DNA from 4 places in the Streptomyces sp. NPDC002773 genome. Region 2 is predicted to be linked to each of the others. Evidence: riboswitches for the same ligand, from Rfam matches in the RefSeq annotation. Region 2 holds a riboswitch; each other region holds the start of a gene.
The links. A riboswitch is a leader RNA that binds a small molecule or an ion and turns the genes downstream of it on or off. The one in region 2 is predicted to bind cobalamin.
Positions count from the first base shown of each region.

Region 1: another riboswitch for cobalamin. It lies ahead of cobN (cobaltochelatase subunit CobN); the one in region 2 lies ahead of ABT034_RS13685 (energy-coupling factor ABC transporter permease).
Region 3: another riboswitch for cobalamin. It lies ahead of ABT034_RS08790 (cobalamin biosynthesis protein); the one in region 2 lies ahead of ABT034_RS13685 (energy-coupling factor ABC transporter permease).
Region 4: another riboswitch for cobalamin. It lies ahead of ABT034_RS24785 (ribonucleoside-diphosphate reductase subunit alpha); the one in region 2 lies ahead of ABT034_RS13685 (energy-coupling factor ABC transporter permease).

Region 1 covers NZ_JBEOVO010000002.1:140,041-145,405, forward strand. The annotation lists gene cobN (cobaltochelatase subunit CobN) at 1-1,794, opposite strand, end outside; cobalamin riboswitch at 1,834-1,973, opposite strand; gene ABT034_RS03260 (ferredoxin-like domain-containing protein) at 2,062-3,342, shown strand; gene ABT034_RS03265 (precorrin-8X methylmutase) at 3,339-3,992, shown strand; gene ABT034_RS03270 (precorrin-2 C(20)-methyltransferase) at 3,989-5,365, shown strand, end outside.
Region 2 covers NZ_JBEOVO010000008.1:188,704-194,068, reverse strand. The annotation lists gene cbiQ (cobalt ECF transporter T component CbiQ) at 1-583, opposite strand, end outside; gene ABT034_RS13690 (energy-coupling factor ABC transporter substrate-binding protein) at 590-1,021, opposite strand; gene ABT034_RS13685 (energy-coupling factor ABC transporter permease) at 1,018-1,716, opposite strand; cobalamin riboswitch at 1,746-1,978, opposite strand; gene ABT034_RS13680 (PTS-dependent dihydroxyacetone kinase phosphotransferase subunit DhaM) at 2,042-2,470, opposite strand; gene dhaL (dihydroxyacetone kinase subunit DhaL) at 2,467-3,099, opposite strand; gene dhaK (dihydroxyacetone kinase subunit DhaK) at 3,126-4,118, opposite strand; gene ABT034_RS13665 (MaoC family dehydratase) at 4,554-5,012, opposite strand; gene ABT034_RS13660 (acyl-CoA synthetase) at 5,083-5,365, opposite strand, start outside.
Region 3 covers NZ_JBEOVO010000005.1:63,646-69,010, forward strand. The annotation lists gene ABT034_RS08775 (alpha/beta hydrolase) at 1-534, opposite strand, end outside; gene ABT034_RS08780 (inorganic phosphate transporter) at 940-2,208, shown strand; gene ABT034_RS08785 (hypothetical protein) at 2,221-2,442, shown strand; cobalamin riboswitch at 2,556-2,698, shown strand; gene ABT034_RS08790 (cobalamin biosynthesis protein) at 2,730-3,713, shown strand; gene ABT034_RS08795 (cobyric acid synthase) at 3,710-5,218, shown strand.
Region 4 covers NZ_JBEOVO010000023.1:16,505-21,869, forward strand. The annotation lists gene ABT034_RS24780 (ribonucleotide-diphosphate reductase subunit beta) at 1-878, opposite strand, end outside; gene ABT034_RS24785 (ribonucleoside-diphosphate reductase subunit alpha) at 992-3,373, opposite strand; cobalamin riboswitch at 3,507-3,638, opposite strand; gene ABT034_RS24790 (GNAT family N-acetyltransferase) at 3,694-4,194, opposite strand; gene mctP (monocarboxylate uptake permease MctP) at 4,309-5,365, opposite strand, start outside.

The sequences.
Region 1 (5,365 bases), on a different contig from region 2:
TGCGATGTCGCCGTACGAGTCGGCGCGGGCCATCGGCGGCACCAGGTGGTCGACAAGGGTGGCGTGGACGCGCCGCTTGGCCTGGGTGCCCTCGCCCGGGTCGTTGACGAGGAACGGGTAGATCAGCGGGATGTCGCCGAGGGCCGCGTCGGGGCCGCAGGCGGCGGACAGGCCGGCGTTCTTGCCGGGCAGCCACTCCAGGTTGCCGTGCTTGCCGAGGTGGACCATGGCGTCGGCGCCGAAGCCGCCGTCCTCGGCGCGGGCGGCGATCCACCGGTAGGCGGCCAGGTAGTGGTGGGACGGCGGGAGATCGGGGTCGTGGTAGATCGCGATCGGGTTCTCGCCGAAGCCGCGCGGCGGCTGGATGAGGATGAGCAGGTTCCCGCGCCGCAGGGCGGCGAGGACGATGTCGCCCTCCGGGTTGCGCGAGCGGTCGAGGAACATCTCGCCGGGCGCCGGACCCCAGTGCTCCTCGACGTGGGTGCGGAGCTCCTCGGGCAGGGTCGCGTACCAGCGCTTGTAGTCGGCGGCCGGGATACGGACCGGGTTGCGGGCGAGCTGCTCCTCCGTCAGCCAGTCCTGGTCGTGGCCGCCGGCCTCGATGAGGGCGTAGATCAACTCGTCGCCGTCGCCGGAGACGAGGCCGGGGAGGTCCTCCACGGGCCCGAAGTCGTACCCCTCCTCACGGAGGCGGCGCAGGAGGGAGACGGCGGACGCGGGGGTGTCGAGACCGACGGCGTTGCCGATGCGGGAGTGCTTCGTCGGGTACGCGGAGAGGACGAGCGCCAGCTTCTTCTCGGCGTTCGGGATGTGCCGGAGGCGGGCGTGCCGTACGGCGATCCCGGCGACGCGGGCGGCGCGCTCGGCGTCCGCCACGTACGCGGGCAGACCGTCCTCGTCGATCTCCTTGAAGGAGAACGGGACGGTGATCAGCCGGCCGTCGAACTCGGGCACGGCGACCTGGCTGGCGGCGTCCAGCGGGGAGAGGCCCTCGTCGTTCTCCTCCCACGCGGACCGCGAACCGGTCAGGCACAGCGCCTGGAGGATCGGCACGTCGAGCGCGGCGAGCGCCCCCGCGTCCCAGGCCTCCTCGTCGCCGCCGGCCTGCGCCTCGGCCGGCTTGGTGCCGCCCGCGGCGAGGACGGTGGTGATGATGGCGTCGGCGGTACGGAGACGGTCGAGCAGCTCCGGCTCGGGCGCGCGCAGGGACGCCACGTACAGCGGGAGCGCCTGCGCGCCGGTGTCCTCGATCGCCTCGCACAGAGTGCGGACGAAGCCGGTGTTGCCGCTCATGTGGTGGGCGCGGTAGTAGAGCACGGCGACGGTCGGGCCGCTGTCGTTCTTCGCGACCCGGTCCAGCGGGCCCCAGGTGGGGGCGGCGGCCGGGGCCTCGAAGCCGTGGCCGGTGAGCAGGACGGTGTCGGAGAGGAAGCGGGCGAGCTGCTCCAGGTTGCCGGGGCCGCCGTGCGCGAGGTAGGCGTGCGCCTCGGTGGCGACGCCGATGGGGACGGTGGACGCCTCCATCAGCTGTGCGTCGGGCGCCTGTTCGCCGCTGAGGACGACCACGGGCTTTCCGGCGGCGCGGAGCGCGTCCAGGCCCTCCTCCCAGGAACGGAGACCGCCGAGGAGCCGTACGACGACGAGGTCGGCGCCGTCCAGGAGGCCGGGCAGTTCGGCGAGGGGGAGACGGGCCGGGTTGGCGAAGCGGTACTCCACCGGGCCGCCGGCCGAGGCAGCGTTCGCCGCGCGGGCACTGAGCAGGTCGGTGTCGGAGTGCGACAGCAGCAGAAGCATGGCGAGCGCAGGCCTTCCTCGGGGTTGTCCGCGCCCCGGGTGGTCGTATGGACGGCAGGAGTTCCTGACTCACCCGTTCCGTCGTGCCTGGTACGGGCTCACAGTGGCGGGACCGCGCCGGAATCTCACCGGGCTTCCTCCCCGGGGTCCTGGGACCCCATGCCGATCTGCATCCTAGATCGTGCCGCCCGCGGCCCGGGGCGGGCCGCCGGGTCGGTCTGGTCACACCCGGTGGCCGCGCCGTTCCCCGTCGGTATGCTCGCCGCCATGCCGCCCACCCCACCCACGACGCCCGGAGCGGGCGAAGCTCGCATACGGGACCGTGGCGACGCCTGCCCCGGGGCGCTGCGCCTGCACCTCGCCGAGGACGGCCGCCTGGCCCGACTCCGCCTGCCCGCCGGACGCCTGACGCCTCGTCAGGTCGAGGTGCTCGCGGCCGCCGCGGAGACCCTGGGCGACGGGCGGATCAGCATCACCTCGCGCGGCAACGCGGAGCTGCGGGGCCTCTCGGACGACTGCGGGGCGGAGCTCGCGGCGCTCCTCGCGGAGGCGGGCCTGCTGCCCTCCCCCAGCCACGAACGCGTCCGCAACATCGTCGCCTCGCCCACCGCGGGACTCGACGGACTCGGCCACGGGGACGTGCAGTTGTGGGCGCGCCGGCTGGACGCCGCACTGTGCGCCGAGCCCCGGGCGGCGGCCCTCTCGGGACGGTTCCTGTTCGTCCTGGACGACGGGCGCGGTGACGTCGCCCCGCTCGGCGGGGATGTGAGCTTGGTCGCAGGAGAGGACGGGTCCGTCCTGCTGCGGCTCGGCCCGACGGTCTTCCGGCTCGCCGCCGCCGACGCCGTCCGTGCCGCCCTCGCCGCCGCCCTCGCGTTCCTCGACGCGGCCGAGGCGGCCGGCAACGGGGCCTGGCGCCCCCAGGAACTCCCCGACGACCACGCGCCGGACTGGGCGGGCGCCCTGACGGCGGCGGGCATCACGACGGAGCCCGTGGCCGACCCCGGCCGCGAACCCGTACGCGTACCCGAGCCCGTACCCGTACCGCCCCTGCCCGCGTCCCCGCCGCCCGCCCCCGGCGTGCTCCGGAGCGGCGCGCTCTACGTCCTCGCGCCGCTCGGCCGGCTGACCGCCGCTCAGCTGCGGGCCCTGCTTCCGGCCGACGAGGTGCGGCTGACGCCGTGGCGCGGGGTGGTCGTCGTCGGCGCCGGTACGCGTACGGCTCACGACCGGCTCGCGCGCCTTGAGTCGTACGGCCTGATCACCCGGCCCGACGCCCCCGGCGCCGGTGTCACCGTCTGCACCGGGCGGCCCGGCTGCGCCAAGTCTCTCGCCGACGTACGGGCGGACGCCCTCGCCGCGCCCGCGGGGCGGCTTCCCGTGCACTTCTCCGGGTGCGCACGCGGCTGCGGGCACCCGTACGGCGACCGGATCGAGGTCCTCGCCACCGGCGACGACACCTACCTGGTGGACGGCGTCCCCGCCTCCCGTACCTCCCTGTCAGAAGCCGTCGCGGCGGCCCGCGGCCCGGCAACCCCCACGAGATGAGCGAGAGCGACACCATGTTCGACTACGAGAAGGACGGGGCGGAGATCTACCGCCGGTCCTTTGCCACGATCCGCGCCGAGGCGGATCTCGCGGGCCTGCCCGCCGACGTCGCCCAGGTGGCGGTCCGGATGATCCACGCCTGCGGCATGACCGACCTCGTGCGGGACATCGCCTACTCCCCCGGCGTGGTCGCGAGCGCCCGCGCCGCCCTCCGCGGCGGCGCGCCGATCCTCTGCGACGCCCAGATGGTCGCCAGCGGTGTCACCCGCAAGCGGCTGCCCGCCGACAACGAGGTGATCTGCACCCTCTCCGACCCGTCCGTGCCGGGCCTGGCCGCCGAGCTCGGCACCACCCGCTCCGCCGCCGCCCTCGAACTGTGGCGGGACCGCCTCGAAGGCTCCGTCGTCGCCATCGGCAACGCGCCCACCGCGCTCTTCCACCTCCTGGAGATGATCGCCAAGGGGGCGGGGAAGCCCGCCGCCGTCCTCGGCATACCGGTCGGCTTCATCGGCGCCGCCGAGTCGAAGGACGCCCTGGCCGCCCAGGACCTCGGCCTTGAACACCTCGTCGTCCGCGGCCGCCGCGGCGGCAGCGCGATGACGGCCGCCGCGATCAACGCGCTCGCCCACGAAGCGGAGATCCAGCAGTGACCGCGCCCGGCAAGCTGTACGGCGTCGGCCTCGGCCCCGGCGACCCGGACCTGATGACCGTGGCAGCCGTGAAGGCCATCGCCGCCGCCGACGTGATCGCGTACCACTCGGCCCGCCACGGCCGCTCCATCGCCCGTTCGATCGCCGCCGAGCACCTCCGCGAGGACCACATCGAGGAGCGGCTGATGTACCCGCTCACCGTGGAGACCACGGACCACCCCGGCGGCTACCGGGGCGCCCTCGACGACTTCTACGAGGAGGCCGCGGCCCGCCTCGCCGCCCATCTCGACGCAGGGCGCACGGTCGCCGTCCTCGCCGAGGGCGACCCGCTGTTCTACGGCTCGTACCAGCACATGCACAAGCGGCTCGCGGACCGCTACGACACGACCGTCATCCCCGGCGTCACCTCGGTCAGCGCCGCAGCGGCCCGCCTCGGCGAGCCGCTGTGCGAGGCGGAGGAGGTCCTCACGATCATCCCCGGCACCCTGCCGGAGGACGAGCTGACGGCCCGGCTCGCGGGCACCGACTCGGCGGTCGTGATGAAGCTCGGCCGCACCTTCCCCACCGTGAAGCGGGCCCTGGAGCGGGCCGGCCGGCTCGACGACGCCCGGTACGTGGAGCGGGCGTTCATGGCGGGCGAGCGGACGGAGCGGCTGACGGACGTCGACCCGGCGTCCGTCCCGTACTTCTCCGTCGCCGTCCTCCCCTCCCGTATCGACCAGGCCCTTCCCGTACGGGAACGGGGCGAGGTCGTCGTCGTCGGCACCGGCCCGGCCGGCGCACCCTGGCTCACCCCCGAGTCGCGCGGCGCGCTCGTCAACGCGGACGTGCTCGTCGGCTACACCACCTACCTGGACCGGGTGCCGGTCCTGCGCCCCGGGCAGATCCGGCACGGCTCCGACAACAAGGTCGAGTCCGAGCGGGCCGAGTTCGCCCTCGACCTGGCCCGGCGCGGCCACCGGGTCGCGGTCGTCTCCGGCGGCGACCCCGGCGTCTTCGCGATGGCGACGGCCGTCCTCGAGGTGGCCTGCGAACCGGCGTACGCGGACGTGCCCGTACGGGTCCTCCCCGGGGTGACCGCCGCCAACGCGGCCGCCGCCGCCGCGGGCGCCCCCCTGGGCCACGACTACGCGACGATCTCGCTCTCCGACCGGCTCAAGCCCTGGGACGTCATCGCCGCCCGGCTGCGCGCCGCCGCCGACGCCGACCTGGTCCTCGCGCTCTACAACCCGGGCTCCAAGTCCCGTACGCACCAGGTGGCCGCCGCCCGCGACCTCCTGCTCGAACTCCGGTCGCCCGAGACCCCGGTGGTCGTCGCCCGCGACGTCGGCGGCCCCGAGCAGTCGGTCCGGGTGGTGACCCTGAAGACCCTG
Region 2 (5,365 bases):
CGAAGGCCCGCACGAACGTGGTCGCGCCGAGACCGGCGAGCGAACGCCAGGTCGCGGCCCGGGTGGTGTGCCCGAGCCGGGACGCCTGCGCCTGCCGGATCTTCGCCAGGGAGTCGAGCAGCAGGAAGATGATCCGGTACATCACGAGCGCCACGTCCACCACCGGCGCCGGCACCCCCGCCCGTACGAGCCGGGGCAGGACGTCGGAGACCGGCGTCGTGAACGCGAACAGCAGCACCCCGAGCGACGCCGACGCGGTCCGCAGGAGCAGCTCGACCGCCTGGACCGGGCCTCCGGGGGCGAATGCGACGAGCCCCCGCGCGCCGCCCACCTCGAAGAGCAGCGGGATCGCGCCCGTGACACAGAAACCGAGCGGGATGCGGAAAGCCCGCCACAGCGCCCGGCCCGGCACACCGGCCGGACCGAGCAGCACACCGAGCGTGGCCGCGGCCACGAGCACGGCCCCCGGCCACGGCGGCAGACAGACCGCGCACAGGGTCAGACCGAAGCCGAGCAGCGCCTTCTCGGCGGGATGGCGGCGGCGCCAGCGACTGCTGTGCGCCGCCGCGTCGATCGGCAGCATCGGCGGCTACGCGCCCCGCCGGTCGGCGGCCGAGCCTCCCGGCTCCTCGGCGCCGCGCCCGGTGACCGCGCGATCCGTGACGGCCGTGGCCTGGACGTCCGTGGTCTCGCCGTCCCCGTCCGTCCCGGTCGCCCCGGCGCGTGCGGCCCCCTGCCTCCGTCCCTTCCGCAGACCGAAGTAGTACGCCAGGACACCGGCGCCCAGCGCCGCCTGGAGGGCGAACAGGGCGGACTCGATCTCCCCGGACGGCGGCTCGTACAGCGGCGTGAACCACGGCTCGTAGTCCGGCTGGAGCTCGGTGATCGCGACCTCCGCCTCAGCGTCCGCCCCGGCGAACGGTTCCTCCTTGTGGTCCCCGAGCCCCAGCGCGAGCGGCAGGACCGCGAGCGCGGCGACGACGAGCAGCAACAGGGTATTGATCTTCGCGTTCCGGCTCATCGCGTGGCCGCCTCCTCGCGCCGCTTGGCCGTGCGCCCGCCGAGGACGCCGAGCCTGATCAGTTCGCCCTTGCTGGACTGCGCGAGCAGCCGCATCACGAGCACGGTCAGCAGGCCCTCGCTCACCGCGAGCGGAATCTGCGTCACGGCGAAGATCCCGCCGAACTTGGCGAGCGCACCGGCGATACCGCTCCCCGGGTCGGGGAAGGCGAGCGCCAGCTGCACACTGGTCACGCAGTACGTCGACAGGTCGGCGACGAACGCGCCGAAGAAGACGGCGACCATCAGGGGCGTACCGGACCGGCGCAGCAGCCAGTACGTCCCGTATCCCGCCCAGGGGCCGACGATCGCCATCGAGAAGACGTTCGCGCCGAGCGTGGTGAGCCCGCCATGGGCGAGCAGCAGGGCCTGGAAGAGCAGGGTGATCGTCCCAAGCACCGCCATGATCGGCGGCCGGAACAGGATCGCGCCCAGACCCGTGCCCGTCGGATGCGAGCAACTGCCGGTCACGGACGGCAGCTTGAGCGCCGAGAGGACGAAGGTGAAGGCGCCGGCGGCGCCGAGCAGAAGAGTGGACTCGGGGTTGGACCGGACCTCGCGGGTCAGCGCGCGGACCCCGTGGACGATGAACGGTGCGGACGCGACGCCCCAGGCGGCCGCGTGCACAGGGGGCAGATACCCCTCGGCTATATGCATGGTTGGGAGACCCTCTCCAGCACCTCGTGGATGGACAACGCACCCTGGCCGGTCTCCTGGCTGACGGTCATACGTCCGACTCCGCCTTCCCACACCACGACGGTCTCCCGTCGCGGTCCAGTGGCTTCCCCGAGGGTGGAACCCGCGGGGGTGGAGCCGGACCTCCCGATCACAGTGGCGAGGGCCGCACCGGTACTGCACCGGTTTCCCGAACACCAAGGCCCTGTGACACTAGTGCGTTGACCAGGTACATCACAACACGGTCGCCACCCGGTGCGGCTTCTCGCTCACTCCACGCAGTCGCTCCACGCGGTACTCCAGGCCGTCACACCTTGCGGTAGGCGTACGCCTCCGAGGCCGCCGCCGCCACCGCGTCGAGGTCGCCGCCCGCGCTCGCCGTGACCAGCGCGGCGACCGCGCCCTCGACGAACGGCGCGTCCACCAGACGGCAGCCGCCGGGAAGCTCGTCGCCCTCGGCGAGCAGCGCCTTCACGGTGAGCACCGCACTCCCCAGGTCGACCAGGACCGCCACCCCGGCGCCCCGGTCCGCGGCCTTCGCCGCCTCGCAGATCAGCTCGGAACTCGTCCCGAGCCCCCCGTCCGGGGTCCCGCCCGCGGGGACGACCGGCGCCAGGTCACCCCCGCCGGAGAGCCCGCGCGCAAGCTCGGCCACGGCGGTGGCGACGGCGGCGCTGTGCGAGACGAGCACGATGCCCACGGGCGCGGCCGCCGCGCCTCCGGTCGTGGCACTCATGACACCCCCTCCGTACGCGCGGTCGTCCGCGCGGTGTCGTCGAGCGCGGCGAACAGCAGCGCCGACGAGGTCGCCCCCGGGTCCTGGTGCCCCACCGACCGCTCGCCCAGATAACTGGCCCTGCCCTTCCGCGCCCGTAGCGGTACGGTCGCGAGGGCGCCTTCCTCGGCGGCGGCGCGGCCGGCCCCGTACGACTCCCGCAGACCCTCCACGGCAGGGACGAGCGCGTCCAGCATGGTCTTGTCGCCGACCTGGGCGCCGCCCAACTGCGAGACGGCCGCCACGCCGGAGCCGAGCGCCTCCGCCAACCGCGTGCGGGTCACCCGCTCGTCGTCGCCCAGCGTCTTGCCCGTACGGCGCAGCAGCGTGCCGTACAGCGGCCCCGACGCGCCGCCCACGGTGGAGATCAGCTGCCGTCCGGCGACGGTCAGCACCGCGCCCGGCGTGGCCGGCGGCTCCTTCGCCAGGGTCTCGGTGACGGCGGCGAACCCCCGCTTCAGATTGGCACCGTGGTCGGCGTCGCCGATGGCGGAGTCGAGCTCGGTGAGCCGGTCCGCCTCACGGTCGACGGCCTCGGCGACCGCGGCCAGCCAGCGCACCAGGAAGTCCGCGCCGAAGATCTCCGTCATGTCGGTCCCCTCTCCCATCCCTCGTCTCACCGGCCCCAGCGCAGCGCGGGCGTCTGCACGGGCGCGTCCCACAGGCGGAGGAGCTCCTCGTCGACCTCGCACAGCGTCACCGAGCAGCCGGCCATGTCGAGCGAGGTCACGTAGTTGCCGACGAGGGTACGGGCCACCGGCACGCGCCGCTCGCCGAGTACGCGCTGCACCTCGGCGTTGAAGCCGTACAGTTCGAGCAGCGGGGTCGCGCCCATGCCGTTGACCAGTGCGATCACCGGCCCGGAGGGTCGAAGGTCCTCGACGACGGCGTCGACGGCGAAGTCCGCGATCTCCCGTGAGGTCATCATCGGCCGCCGCTCACGACCCGGTTCGCCGTGGATCCCGACGCCCAACTCCAGCTCCCCGTCGGGGAGATCGAAGGTGGGGCTGCCCTTGGCGGGGGTGGTGCAGGCGCCGAGGGCCACGCCGAAGGACCGGGAGCGCGCGTTGACCTGGCGGGCGATCGCCTCCACCCGCTCCAGCGGGGCGCCCTCCTCGGCGGCGGCGCCCGCGATCTTCTCGACGAAGAGCGTGCCGCCGGTGCCGCGCCGGCCCGCCGTGTAGAGACTGTCCGTGACGGCGACGTCGTCGTCGACGAGGACCTTGGCGACCTGGATGCCCTCGTCCTCCGCGAGTTCCGCCGCCATCTCGAAGTTCAGGACGTCGCCGGTGTAGTTCTTGACGACGAACAACACCCCGGCGCCGCTGTCGACGGCCGCCGCGGCCCGCACCATCTGATCGGGCACCGGCGAGGTGAACACCTCCCCGGGACACGCGGCCGCGAGCATCCCGGGCCCCACGAACCCCCCGTGCAAGGGCTCGTGCCCGGACCCGCCGCCGGAGACCAGCGCGACCTTCCCCGCCACGGGCGCGTCCCGCCGCAGCACGACCCGCCGCTCGACATCGACGGTGAGCTCGGGATGCGCGGCCGCCATCCCCCGCAACGCGTCGGCGACGACGGTCTCCGGAACGTTGATGAGCATCCTCATGGCTGTCTCCTCGGCATTCGAGCGGAAGGGCCTTTGACTCGTGTCTTCGCAGATCAGGAGGTGTTCTCAGGATGGATGATCTCGGCGCTGCACGGCGGCTGGAAGCGCCGTCTGTCGGTGCTGATGCTGACTTCAGTGATGGAGCGTCAGTACAGTGCGTCGCCTTGATGGGCGGCGATGGAGACTCCCGGCTCGGACGATATCGACATTGCCGCAGCAAAGAGCATGTCGGCAAGACTCATTCCTGCGAGTGTCTTCCTGTCACACCAGATGGCACCAGAAGACCGCCATACTCTCAACGACGCTTGCGTCCGTCCGGTGCCCCCATCAGCATGCGGCCGGGGCCCGCAAGCAGGGCGACCTGCGGACTTCGAAGACAATGCGCTCAGCGAGACCGTGTGGACGGCTCCCGACCGGATTCGCATGACCACCCGGTCAGGCGTAGTGGCGGTAGACGGCCTGGGCGACGCAGGCCGGCTTGGCGCTGCCGTCGACCTCGACGGTGAACGTCAGCGGCATCTGCACGCCGTTGCCCTTGACCTCCTCCACCGTGCCGACGACACCGTGCAGGCGGACCTTCGCGCCGACGGGGACGGGACTGGGGAAACGGACCTTGTCCAGGCCGTAGTTGACGCTCATCTTGGTGCCGGAGATGGTGAGCAGCTCCCCGAAGAGCGGAATGATGAGGGAGAGGGTCAGATAGCCGTGGGCTATGGGGCCGCCGAAGGGGCCGCCCTTGGCCTTCTCCGGGTCGGTGTGGATCCACTGGTGGTCGTCGGTGGCGTCGGCGAAGGTGTTCACCCGGTCCTGGGTGATCTCGAGCCATTCGGTGCGGCCGAGATCGGCTCCGCTGAGGGACTTGAGGCTGTCGAGGCCGTGGGCGGTGGTGGGCATGGAGGGGTTCCTCTCGGTGGCGGAGGCGACGTGTCGGCGTGGCCTCTGAGAGCGTGGTGGTCGACGTGGGTCACGGGTGGGTGCGTTCGGCGGGACCTGCCGCGTAGGCGTCGCGTACGCCGGGCTTGATGATCTTCCCGGAGGCCGTACGGGGCAGCGCGTCGGTCACGACGAGCGATGTGGGGATCTTGTACTTGGCAAGCCGGCCGTGGAGGTGGCCGAGGATGCCGTCCTCGTCGGCGCGGACGCCGGGTTCGAGGACGACGACGGCGCGGCCGACCTCGCCCCAGGTGGGGTCCGGCACTCCGATGACCGCGCACTCGGCGACGGCGGGATGGGAGAGGAGCGCGTCC
Region 3 (5,365 bases), on a different contig from region 2:
GTAGAAGGGGACGACGTTCAGCGGATGCTCGCGGGTGGTGCCGAGGCCGTGCAGGGCGATCACCCAGGTGGGGCGGGGTCCTGGCACCAGCCACGCGGGCAGGGGGCCGAGCTCGCCGGGGATCTCGACGTCCTCGTGGGCGAGCCCGAGGGCGCCGAGCGGTGTGCCGCGGTGCAGCTGGGGGGTGAACCGGACGCGGGCGCCGGGGCCGAGCGCGCCGAGTTCGACCCGTTCCAGACGCCGGACGACGGTGTCGGCGGTGTGGGGGACCCGTTCGAGGACGGGGCCGACGACGGCGTGCAGGTCGGGGCCCTCGAGTCCGTACGTGCCGGGGCGCAGCGAGGCGAGGCTGCGGGTGAGGGTGATCCGCTCGGCGCCGGTGGCGTGCACGGTGAGGCGTGGGTCCCCGGGCAGGGATGGTCCGGACGGCGCCTTGAGGGCGGCGTCGCTGGCGTACCGGCCGGCCGCGACCGCGACCGCGCCGACACCGAGCAGGGTGGTGACGGCCGCTGCCGTCGCTGTAGCCGGGCGCACGCTCCCAGTGTCGGCAGGGTGGGGGCGGCCTGCCACCGGGCGGACCCGGCCGGGGCCGGGCAGGGACTTCTTCCGGCCATTCCGGGAAGGACGCGAGGGCCCCTCGGGCCACTCCGGCGAGTGACATGGGTCTCGTCCGCGGGGTCGCCCGGTCGGGTGGTGCGGTCCAGGGAGCGGAACGGGGCGGCCGGGGAGGAACCGGGGCAGGTCGCATGTGCCCGGTGAAGGCCGGGATTACCCGGGGTTGCGGGGTGACCGCATCGTGGACAGCTCGCCCGCCGGGACCGTAAGCGGAATCCCTTGACACCGGATCGGGTCACCACAACGCCGGACCCAGTTCACCTTCCGTTCACTCAGGTTGCCTACGTTCGGCTAGCCACTGACGTCAAACGATTGCCTGGGTAAATGGAACACATCACGCTGCTGCTCGCCATTGTGGTCGTGACAGCTCTCGTGTTCGATTTCACGAACGGTTTCCACGACACCGCCAACGCGATGGCCACGACCATCTCGACCGGTGCTCTCAAACCGAAGACGGCGGTGGCCATGTCCGCCGTGCTGAACCTCGTCGGCGCGTTCCTGTCCGTGGAGGTCGCCAAGACGATCTCCGGCGGGATCATCAACGAAGAGGGCATTCGCACAGAAGTGATCTTCGCGGCGCTCGTGGGCGCCATCCTGTGGAACCTGCTGACCTGGCTCCTGGGCCTGCCGTCCAGCTCGTCCCACGCCCTCTTCGGCGGCCTCATCGGCGCCGCGGTCATGTCGGCCGGCTGGTCCGCGGTCAACGGCCCGACCATCGTCACCAAGGTCCTCATCCCCGCGATCGCCGCGCCGCTCGTCGCCGGTCTCGCCGCGATGCTGGCCACCAGGCTGACGTACAAGATCGGTGCGAAGACCGACGAGAAGCACACCGCCAAGGGCTACCGGGTCGGCCAGATCGCCTCCGCCGGTCTCGTCTCCCTCGCCCACGGCACCAACGACGCCCAGAAGACGATGGGCATCATCACCCTGGCGCTCGTCACCCAGGGCGTCGTCGCGCCCGGCTCGAACCCGCCCCTCTGGGTCATCGTCGCCGCCGGTGTCGCGATCGCCCTCGGCACCTACCTCGGCGGCTGGCGCATCATCCGCACCATGGGCAAGGGCCTCACCGACCTCCAGCCGCAGCAGGGCTTCGCCGCCCAGACCAGCGCCGCGACGGTCATCCTGGCCTCCTCGCACCTCGGCTTCTCCCTCTCCACCACCCAGTCCTGCTCGGGTGCCGTGATGGGCGCGGGCCTCGGCCGCAAGGGCGGTGTCGTCCGCTGGTCCACCGCGACCCGGATGTTCGTCGCCTGGGGTCTGACCCTGCCCGCCGCGGGCCTGGTCGGCGCCGGTGCCGAGTTCCTCACCAAGCAGGGCCCCTGGGGCATCGCCGCCGTCGCGGTCCTCCTGGTCGGCGGTTCGGCCGTCATCTGGTCGCTGTCCCGCCGCAAGCCGGTCGACCACCACAACGTCACCGCCGACGACCTCGACGCCGAGCCCGCGGGTGTGGTGACCACCGCCATGGCGGCCGTCACCCCGCCGCCCACGGCCGGCTCCTTCGCCGCCGTCGCGGACGAGGACCTCAAGACCACCATCCCCGCGCCGGTTCCCACCGACCCGGCCGCTCCCCAGGCCCCCGCCGCAGCGGTGTAAGGAACGAACGACATGAAGATCGACTGGGCAGCCCTCGGCTCCGTCTTCGGAGTCAGCCTCGCGGCGACCGTAGCCCTGGTGGGCCTCTTCACCCTCGGCATCATCGGCCTCTCCAAGCAGGAGCAGGCCGCCGCCCAGGGAGGCTCCGCCGCCCTGGCCCGCACCGGCGCCTACGCCTGCTTCGCCCTGTGCCTCGCGGCCGTGGCGTACGGCATCTACCTGATCGTCGTCTGACGGTCCCGCGGCCCCTCGGCCGGGCGGTCCGTACCTTCGGGTACGGGCCGCCCGGCCGTCGTGTTTGTGGTGCTTCGCACAGTGACGCGGTGCAGGTCAAGGGTGAGTTGACGGCTGTTCCCGGGCGTGGTGGACTGCCGAGGCCATTACGGCGGCAGTAGAGGAAGTCCGGTGCGAATCCGGCGCGGTCCCGCCACTGTGACCGGATCCGAAGGGTCCGGGAGTCAGGAACTCTCGCCGCCGGTCACGTCGATCCAGGGCGCGGACCCTGAGTGAGGACATGCGCCATGCCCGGCCGCGGCCGCAGACCCTTCCGTCCCTTCCGATCCCCCGGCGTCTTCGCGTGGGGCGCGGCCGCCGGTCTCGCCGCCGACCTGCTCGTCGGAGACCCCCGCCGTGGACATCCCGTCGCCGCCTTCGGCCGGGCGGCCGCCGCGGTCGAACAGCGGCTCCACCGCGACCACCGCGGTTGGGGCGCCCTGCACACCGCCGTCTGCGCCGGCTCCACCGCCGCCCTCGGCGCGCTCGCCGCACGGACCGTACGGAACCGGCCGGCCGCCTCCGCGGCGCTGACCGCGGTCTCCGTCTGGGCCGTCGTCGGCGGTACGACCCTGGGCCGGGAGGCCCGCGCGATCGGCGGCGCGCTCGCCGCCGGGGACCTCGAAGTGGCCCGGGAACGCCTTCCGCACCTGTGCGGGCGCGACCCGCAGTCCCTTGACGGGCCCGCGATGGCCCGCGCGGTCGTCGAATCGGTCGCCGAGAACACCTCCGACGCCGTCGTCGGCGCCCTCTTCTGGGGCGCGGTCGCGGGCGTGCCCGGCCTGCTCGGCTTCCGGGCCGTCAACACCCTGGACGCGATGGTCGGCCACAAGTCGCCCCGCCACCGCCGCTTCGGCTGGGCCTCGGCCCGGCTCGACGACGTGGCCGGCTGGCCCGGTGCCCGGCTGACGGCCGCGCTCGCGACGGTGGCGGGCGGCGATCCGCGCGGGGCCGTACGGGCCTGGCGGGCGGACGCCCCGAAGCACCCGAGCCCCAACGCCGGCCCGGTGGAGGCGTCCTTCGCGGGCGCGCTCGGCGTACGGCTCGGGGGGACGCTCTCGTACGGCGGCCGGGTCGAACACCGGCCGGTGCTCAACGGGGAGGGGCGGCCCGTCGAGGTCGCCGACATCGACCGGGCGGTCCAGCTGTCCCGCCGGGTCACCGGACTGACCCTGGCCGCCTGCGTGGGCGGCCGGCTGATCGTGAGCGCGTGGAAGCGGAGGAACGCATGAGGGGTGGGGGGCTGCTCGTCGCCGGGACCACGTCCGACGCCGGCAAGAGCGTCGTGACGGCCGGCATCTGCCGCTGGCTGGTCCGCAAGGGCCTGAAGGTGGCGCCGTTCAAGGGACAGAACATGTCCCTCAACTCCTTCGTGACGAGGGAGGGCGCGGAGATCGGCCGTGCCCAGGCCATGCAGGCGCAGGCCGCGCGCGTCGAGCCGACCGCGCTGATGAACCCGGTGCTGCTCAAGCCGGGCAGCGACCGTTCCAGCCAGGTCGTCCTGATGGGCAAACCGGTGGGCGAGCTGAGCGCGCGTGGCTACCACGGGGGGCGGCAGAAGGAGCTGTTCGAGCCGGTCCTCGCGTGCCTGGAGGAGCTGCGGAGCACGTACGACGCGGTGATCTGCGAGGGCGCGGGCAGCCCGGCCGAGATCAACCTGCGGCGCACCGACATCGTGAACATGGGCATCGCACGGGCCGCGAAGCTGCCCGTGGTCGTGGTCGGCGACATCGACCGGGGCGGGGTCTTCGCACAGTTCTTCGGCACGACGGCGCTGCTCTCGCCCGAGGACCAGTCGCTGGTCGCGGGCTATCTGGTGAACAAGTTCCGGGGCGATGTGACCCTGCTCGAACCCGGGCTCGACATGCTGTACGGCCTCACCGGGCGCCGGACCTTCGGCGTCCTGCCGTACGCGCACGGGCTCGGCATCGACGAGGAGGACGGGCTGCGGGTCTCGCTGCGCGGCACGGTCCGGGAGTCGGTCGTGGCGCCGCCGGTCGGCGCGGACGTCCTGCGGGTCGCCGTCTGCGCCGTACCGCTGATGTCCAATTTCACGGACGTCGACGCGCTGGCGGCCGAGCCGGGTGTGGTGGTTCGGTTCGTCGACCGGCCCGAGGAGCTCGTCGACGCGGACCTCGTCGTCGTGCCCGGCACACGCGGGACGGTGGCGGCGCTCGCCTGGCTGCGGGAGCGGGGTCTGGCGGACGAGCTGGCCCGGCGCGCGGCCGAGGGACGGCCGGTGCTCGGCATCTGCGGCGGCTTCCAGGTCCTCGGCGAGCACATCGAGGACGAGGTCGAGTCGCGGGCGGGCGCCGTCGACGGGCTCGGGCTGCTGCCCGTACGGGTCCGGTTCGCGCGCGAGAAGACCCTGGAGCGGCCGGTCGGTGAGGCGCTCGGGGAGCGGGTGGAGGGGTACGAGATCCACCACGGGGTCGCCTCTGTGGAGGGTGGGGAGCCGTTCCTCGACGGGTGCCGGGTCGGCGCGGTCTGGGGCACGCACTGGCACGGCTCGCTGGAGAGCGACGGGTTCCGGCGGGCGTTCCTGCGGGAGGTCGCGACGGCGTCCGGGCGGCGGTTCGTGCCCGCGCCGGACACGTCGTTCGGGGCGCTGCGGGAGGAGCAGTTGGACCGGCTCGGGGACCTGATCGAGGAGCACGCGGACACGGACGCGCTGCTGCGGCTGATCGAGGAGGGGGCCCCGGCGGGGCTGCCGTTCGTGCCGCCGGGGGCGCCGTGAGCGGGGGCGTGCTCGGTGCGGGCCGAGGTCGGGGCGCGGGCGTGGGCGCGGGCGTGGGCCGGTGGGGGTGCGCCCGGCCTGCGGCCGGGCTGGGGTTCCCACCCGGACCACCCGTGCGGCAGGACGAGAACAGTGCGGGTGGCCCCT
Region 4 (5,365 bases), on a different contig from region 2:
AGTTCCTGGACGCCCTGGAGCTCCATGAACGCGAACGGGTTCTCCGAGCCGTACACCGGGGCGAAGCCGAGGCGCTGGAGGCGCTGGTCGGCGACGCACTGGAGGTACTCGCGCATCGACTCGGTGTTCATGCCGGGCAGGCCGTCGCCGCACAGGTCGCGGCCGAACTGCAGCTCCGCCTCGACGGCTTCCCTCAGCATGTCGGTGACCTGCTGCTGGAGCGCGTCGTCGAAGAGCTCCGGCTCCTCCTTGCGGACGGTGTCCACGACCTCGAAGGCGAAGTTCATGTGCATCGTCTCGTCCCGGAACACCCAGTTGGTGCCCGTCGCCAGGCCGTGGAGCAGGCCGCGGGAGCGGAACCAGTAGACGTAGGCGAAGGCGCCGTAGAAGAACAGGCCCTCGATGCACGCGGCGAAGCAGATCAGGTTCAGGAGGAAGCGGCGGCGGTCGGCCTGGGTCTCCAAGCGGTCGATCTTCTCTACCGAGTCCATCCAGCGGAAGCAGAACTGCGCCTTCTCGCGGATCGAGGGGATCTCCTCGACCGCGTCGAACGCGGCCGCGCGGTCGTCCGGGTCGGGCAGGTAGGTGTCGAGCAGCGTCAGATAGAACTGGACGTGCACGGCCTCCTCGAACAGCTGGCGCGACAGGTACAGGCGCGCCTCCGGGGAGTTGATGTGCTTGTAGAGCGTGAGGACCAGGTTGTTCGAGACGATCGAGTCGCCCGTCGCGAAGAACGCGACCAGGCGGCCGATCATGTGCTGCTCGCCCGGGGTGAGCTTGGCGAGGTCGGCGACGTCCGAGTGGAGGTCGACCTCCTCGACGGTCCAGGTGTTCTTGATGGCGTCGCGGTAGCGCTCGTAGAAGTCCGGGTAGCGCATCGGACGGAGGGTCAGTTCGAAGCCCGGGTCGAGGAGGTTCTTGTCGGAAGAAGAGGTGCCGGCGCGCAGCGCCGTCGTTGAGGGGTGGCGGTCGGGCGACGGGTGGGCACTCATTACTGGCAGGCCTCGCAGGACTCGGGGTTTTCGAGGGAGCAGGCGAGGGCGTCCGCGTCGGGGGCCGCCTGCTGGACGGGGATGGGGGCGGCGGTCGTCGACGCCTGGGCGGCGCGGGCGATCCGGGTCGCCGGGCGGGAGCGCAGGTAGTACGTCGTCTTCAGGCCCTGCTTCCAGGCGTACGCGTACATCGACGACAGCTTGCCGATGGTCGGGGTTTCGAGGAAGAGGTTCAGGGACTGCGACTGGTCCAGGAACGGGGTCCTCGCCGCGGCCATGTCGATCAGGCCGCGCTGCGGGATCTCCCACGCCGTGCGGTACAGCTCGCGGACCTCGGCCGGAACCCAGGTGAAGCCGGCGACGGAGCCGTTGGCGTCGCGCAGGGCCTCGCGGGTCTGCGCGTCCCACACGCCGAGCTTCTTCAGCTCGTCGACCAGGTAGGAGTTGACCTGGAGGAACTCGCCGGAGAGCGTCTCGCGCTTGAAGAGGTTGGAGACCTGCGGCTCGATGCACTCGTAGACGCCGGCGATCGAGGCGATGGTCGCCGTCGGCGCGATGGCGAGGAGGAGGGAGTTGCGCATGCCGGTCGACGCGATGCGGGCGCGCAGCGCCGTCCAGCGCTCCGGCCAGTTCAGCTCGACGTCGTAGTGGTCGGGGTGCAGGACACCGCGGGCCGTACGGGTCTTCTCCCAGGCCGGCAGCGGGCCGTTGCGCTCGGCGAGGTCGGCGGAGGCCTCGTACGCGGCGAGCATGATCCGCTCGGAGATCTTCGTCGAGAGCGCGCGGGCCTCGGCGGAGTCGAACGGCAGCTTCAGCTGGAAGAAGACGTCCTGGAGGCCCATCGCGCCCAGGCCCACCGGCCGCCAGCGGGCGTTGGAGCGGCCCGCCTGCTCGGTCGGGTAGAAGTTGATGTCGACGACCCGGTCGAGGAACGTGACGGCGGTGCGGACGGTCGCGTCCAGGCGCTCCCAGTCGATGTCCTGGGACGAGGCGTCCACGAACGCGCCCAGGTTGACCGAGCCCAGGTTGCAGACGGCCGTCTCGCCGTCGTTCGTGACCTCGATGATCTCGGTGCACAGGTTGGAGGAGTGGACGACCGTGCCGGGCTCGGCGGTCTGGTTGGCCGTACGGTTCGAGGCGTCCTTGAAGGTCATCCAGCCGTTGCCGGTCTGGGCCAGCGTCCGCATCATCCGGCCGTACAGGTCGCGGGCCGGCATCGTCTTGCGGGCCAGGCCCTTGGCCTCGGCGGCGCGGTAGGCGGCGTCGAACTCCTCGCCCCACAGGTCGACCAGCTCGGGCACGTCCGCCGGGGAGAACAGCGACCAGTCGGCGTCGGCGTTGACGCGGCGCATGAACTCGTCCGGGATCCAGTGCGCCAGGTTCAGGTTGTGCGTACGGCGCTGGTCCTCGCCGGTGTTGTCGCGGAGCTCCAGGAACTCCTCGATGTCCGCGTGCCAGGTCTCCAGGTAGACGGCGGCGGCGCCCTTGCGGCGGCCGCCCTGGTTCACGGCGGCGACGGAGGCGTCGAGGGTCTTCAGGAACGGCACGATGCCGTTGGAGTGCCCGTTGGTGCCGCGGATCAGCGAACCGCGGGCCCGGATGCGGGAGTACGAGAGGCCGATGCCGCCCGCGTGCTTCGAGAGGCGCGCCACCTGGTGGTAGCGGTCGTAGATGGAGTCCAGCTCGTCCTGCGGGGAGTCCAGGAGGTAGCAGGAGGACATCTGCGGGTGGCGGGTGCCGGAGTTGAAGAGCGTGGGGGAGGAGGGGAGGTAGTCCAGGCGGCTCATCAGGCCGTACAGCGCCGTGACCTCGTCGAGCGCGCGCGTGCTGTCGTCCTCGGCGAGGCCGCAGGCGACGCGGAGCATGAAGTGCTGCGGGGTCTCGATGACCTTGCGGGTGATCGGGTGGCGCAGCAGGTAGCGCGAGTAGAGGGTGCGCAGGCCGAAGTAGCCGAAGCGGTCGTCGCCGGCCCGGTCGATGGTCGCGTCGAGGCGGGCCGCGTGCAGGGCGGCGAACTCGGCGGTGCGGTCGGCGATCAGGCCCTCGCGGTGGCCGACGGCGACGGAGGCGGAGAAGGAGTACGCGCCCTGGCCGGCCGCCTCGTCGGCGATGGTGACCGTCAGGAGCCGGGCGGCGAGCCGGGAGTACGCCGGGTCCTCCGCGATCAGACCCGCGGCCGCCTCGGTGGCCAGCTCGCGCAGTTCCGCCTCGTCCGACGCGGCGCTGCGGCCGCGGAGCGCGGCGGCGGCGACCTTGCCGGGGTCGGTGTCGGGGAGATCGGCGGTGAGGTCGGTCAGGGTCCGCAGCAGCACGGTCCCGGGGCCGTCGCTCTCGACCGCGGAAGCCTCGGCGGAAGCCGGATCGGCGGGCGCGATGGTCACGTGGGGGCTCTCCCTCGCTCGGCTCGGGGCCGCGGCGGGGGAAGGCGGGCATGCGGGCATCCGTAACGCCGGACGCGACGCTTCCACCGGCCCACTCCGCGAGGCCCGGACGTCAGTGGCACCCGGAACGGACGGACCGGGCGCGCTGTCGGCAGGTTGTCGGACTCACCTCGTACGAATGGGTCGTATCCGTAGGAAGCACACCGTTGCGGGACAGTTCCGGATTCGCGCCGGATTCCCCTGCGTCGACAGCGAGCACGAGCATACATGTGGGGGGCGCCGCTCATGGCACCCCCCACATGTTGTGTCGCCGCCCGGTGTCAGAACTCCAGGGCGTAGGTGCGCAGCAGAAGGCCCGGGGTCGGTTCCCAGTCGCGGTGCGGGGTGCGGACGAAGCCCAGGCGGTCGTAGATCCGGTGCGCCGAGACCATCTTCGCGTCCGTGGAGAGCACGAGGCGCTCGCACCCCGGGAGGGCCCTCGCGCGCTCGATACAGGCCCGTACGAGGGCTTCTCCGACGCCTCGGCCGCGGGCCTCCCGGCTGACGGCGAGCATGCGGAACTCGGCCTCGCCGGCGACCGCGATGTCCGCCCAGGTGGTGTTGCCGGTGGCGAAGGTCACTCCGCCGAGGAGCCGCCCCTCGGCGTCCTCGGCGACGAGCACCTCGCTCTCGCGCGCCCGCCGCGCGGTGTCCCGCAGCACGTCCAGATAGAAGTCCTGCGCCCCGTACTTCAGCAGTCCGTCGTCCAGGTAGGTGCCCGCGGTGAGTTCCCCGAGCGTCTCGTACTCCTCGGGCCGTACCGCCCTGATCGTGAAGTCCATGAGGGAAGTGTGCCTCCACGGGGACGCGAAGGGGCCCGGGATCCCATGGCGGGGATCCCGGGCCCTTCGGGTGCGGCTGTGTGCCGGGTCAGCGCGTCGCGGCCGTGGGGCCGGTCAGTGCGTGTCGGCGCCGAGCTTCGGCATCTTGGTCTGCACGCCGGCGTCTCCGGCGTCCGCCGTGTAGTCGGACGGGGAGGTCTCGTCGATGCCCTCCGGGGCCTTGACGGCCTTGAGGACGAAGGTGAGGACGACCGTGACGACGAGGTTGAGGACGAAGGCGGTGAGACCGATGTAGCCGATCTCGCCGATGCCCGGGATCTCGGCCGAGGAGCCGCCGAAGTGCTTCTGGGTGGGGCTGGCGACCCCGTACGCGGCGACCGTGCCGTAGAGCATGCCGACGGCCCAGCCGGCGAGCAGCGCCCAGCGGTGGAACCAGCGGGTGAAGAGGCCGCCGACGAGGGCGGGGAAGGTCTGCAGGATCCAGATGCCGCCGAGCAGTTGGAAGTTGATGGCGACGGTCTTGTCCATGGTGAGGACGAAGGCGAGCGCGCCGACCTTCACCAGAAGCGAGACGATCTTGGAGACCTTGGTCTCCTGCGCCGGGGTCGCGTCCTTCTTGATGAAGTCCTTGTAGATGTTGCGGGTGAAGAGGTTGGCCGCGGCGATCGACATGATCGCGGCCGGGACGAGCGCGCCGATGCCGATCGCGGCGAACGCGACGCCCGCGAACCAGTCCGGGAACATCGTCTCGAACAGCTGCGGGATGGCGAGCTGCCCGTTCTTCACCTGGATCCCGGCGGCGATCGCCATGAAGCCGAGCAGCGCGAGCAGGCCCAGCATCAGCGAGTACAGCGGCAGGATCGTGGTGTTGCGGCGGATGACCTCACGGCTCCGGGACGACAGGGTCGCCGTGATGGAGTGCGGGTACATGAAGAGCGCGAGCGCCGAGCCGAGCGCGAGCGTCGCGTACGTCCACTGGCCGGCCTCGCCGGGGACGAGCGAGCCGCGCGGCTTGCCGGTCGCCTCGTTGGTCTGCGCGTACGTCTCGCCCGCCTTGGCGAAGATCTCGTCGAAGCCGCCGAGCTTGATCGGGATGTAGATGATCGCCACCGCGATGACGATGTAGATCAGGGTGTCCTTGACGAAGGCGATGAGCGCGGGGGCGCGCAGA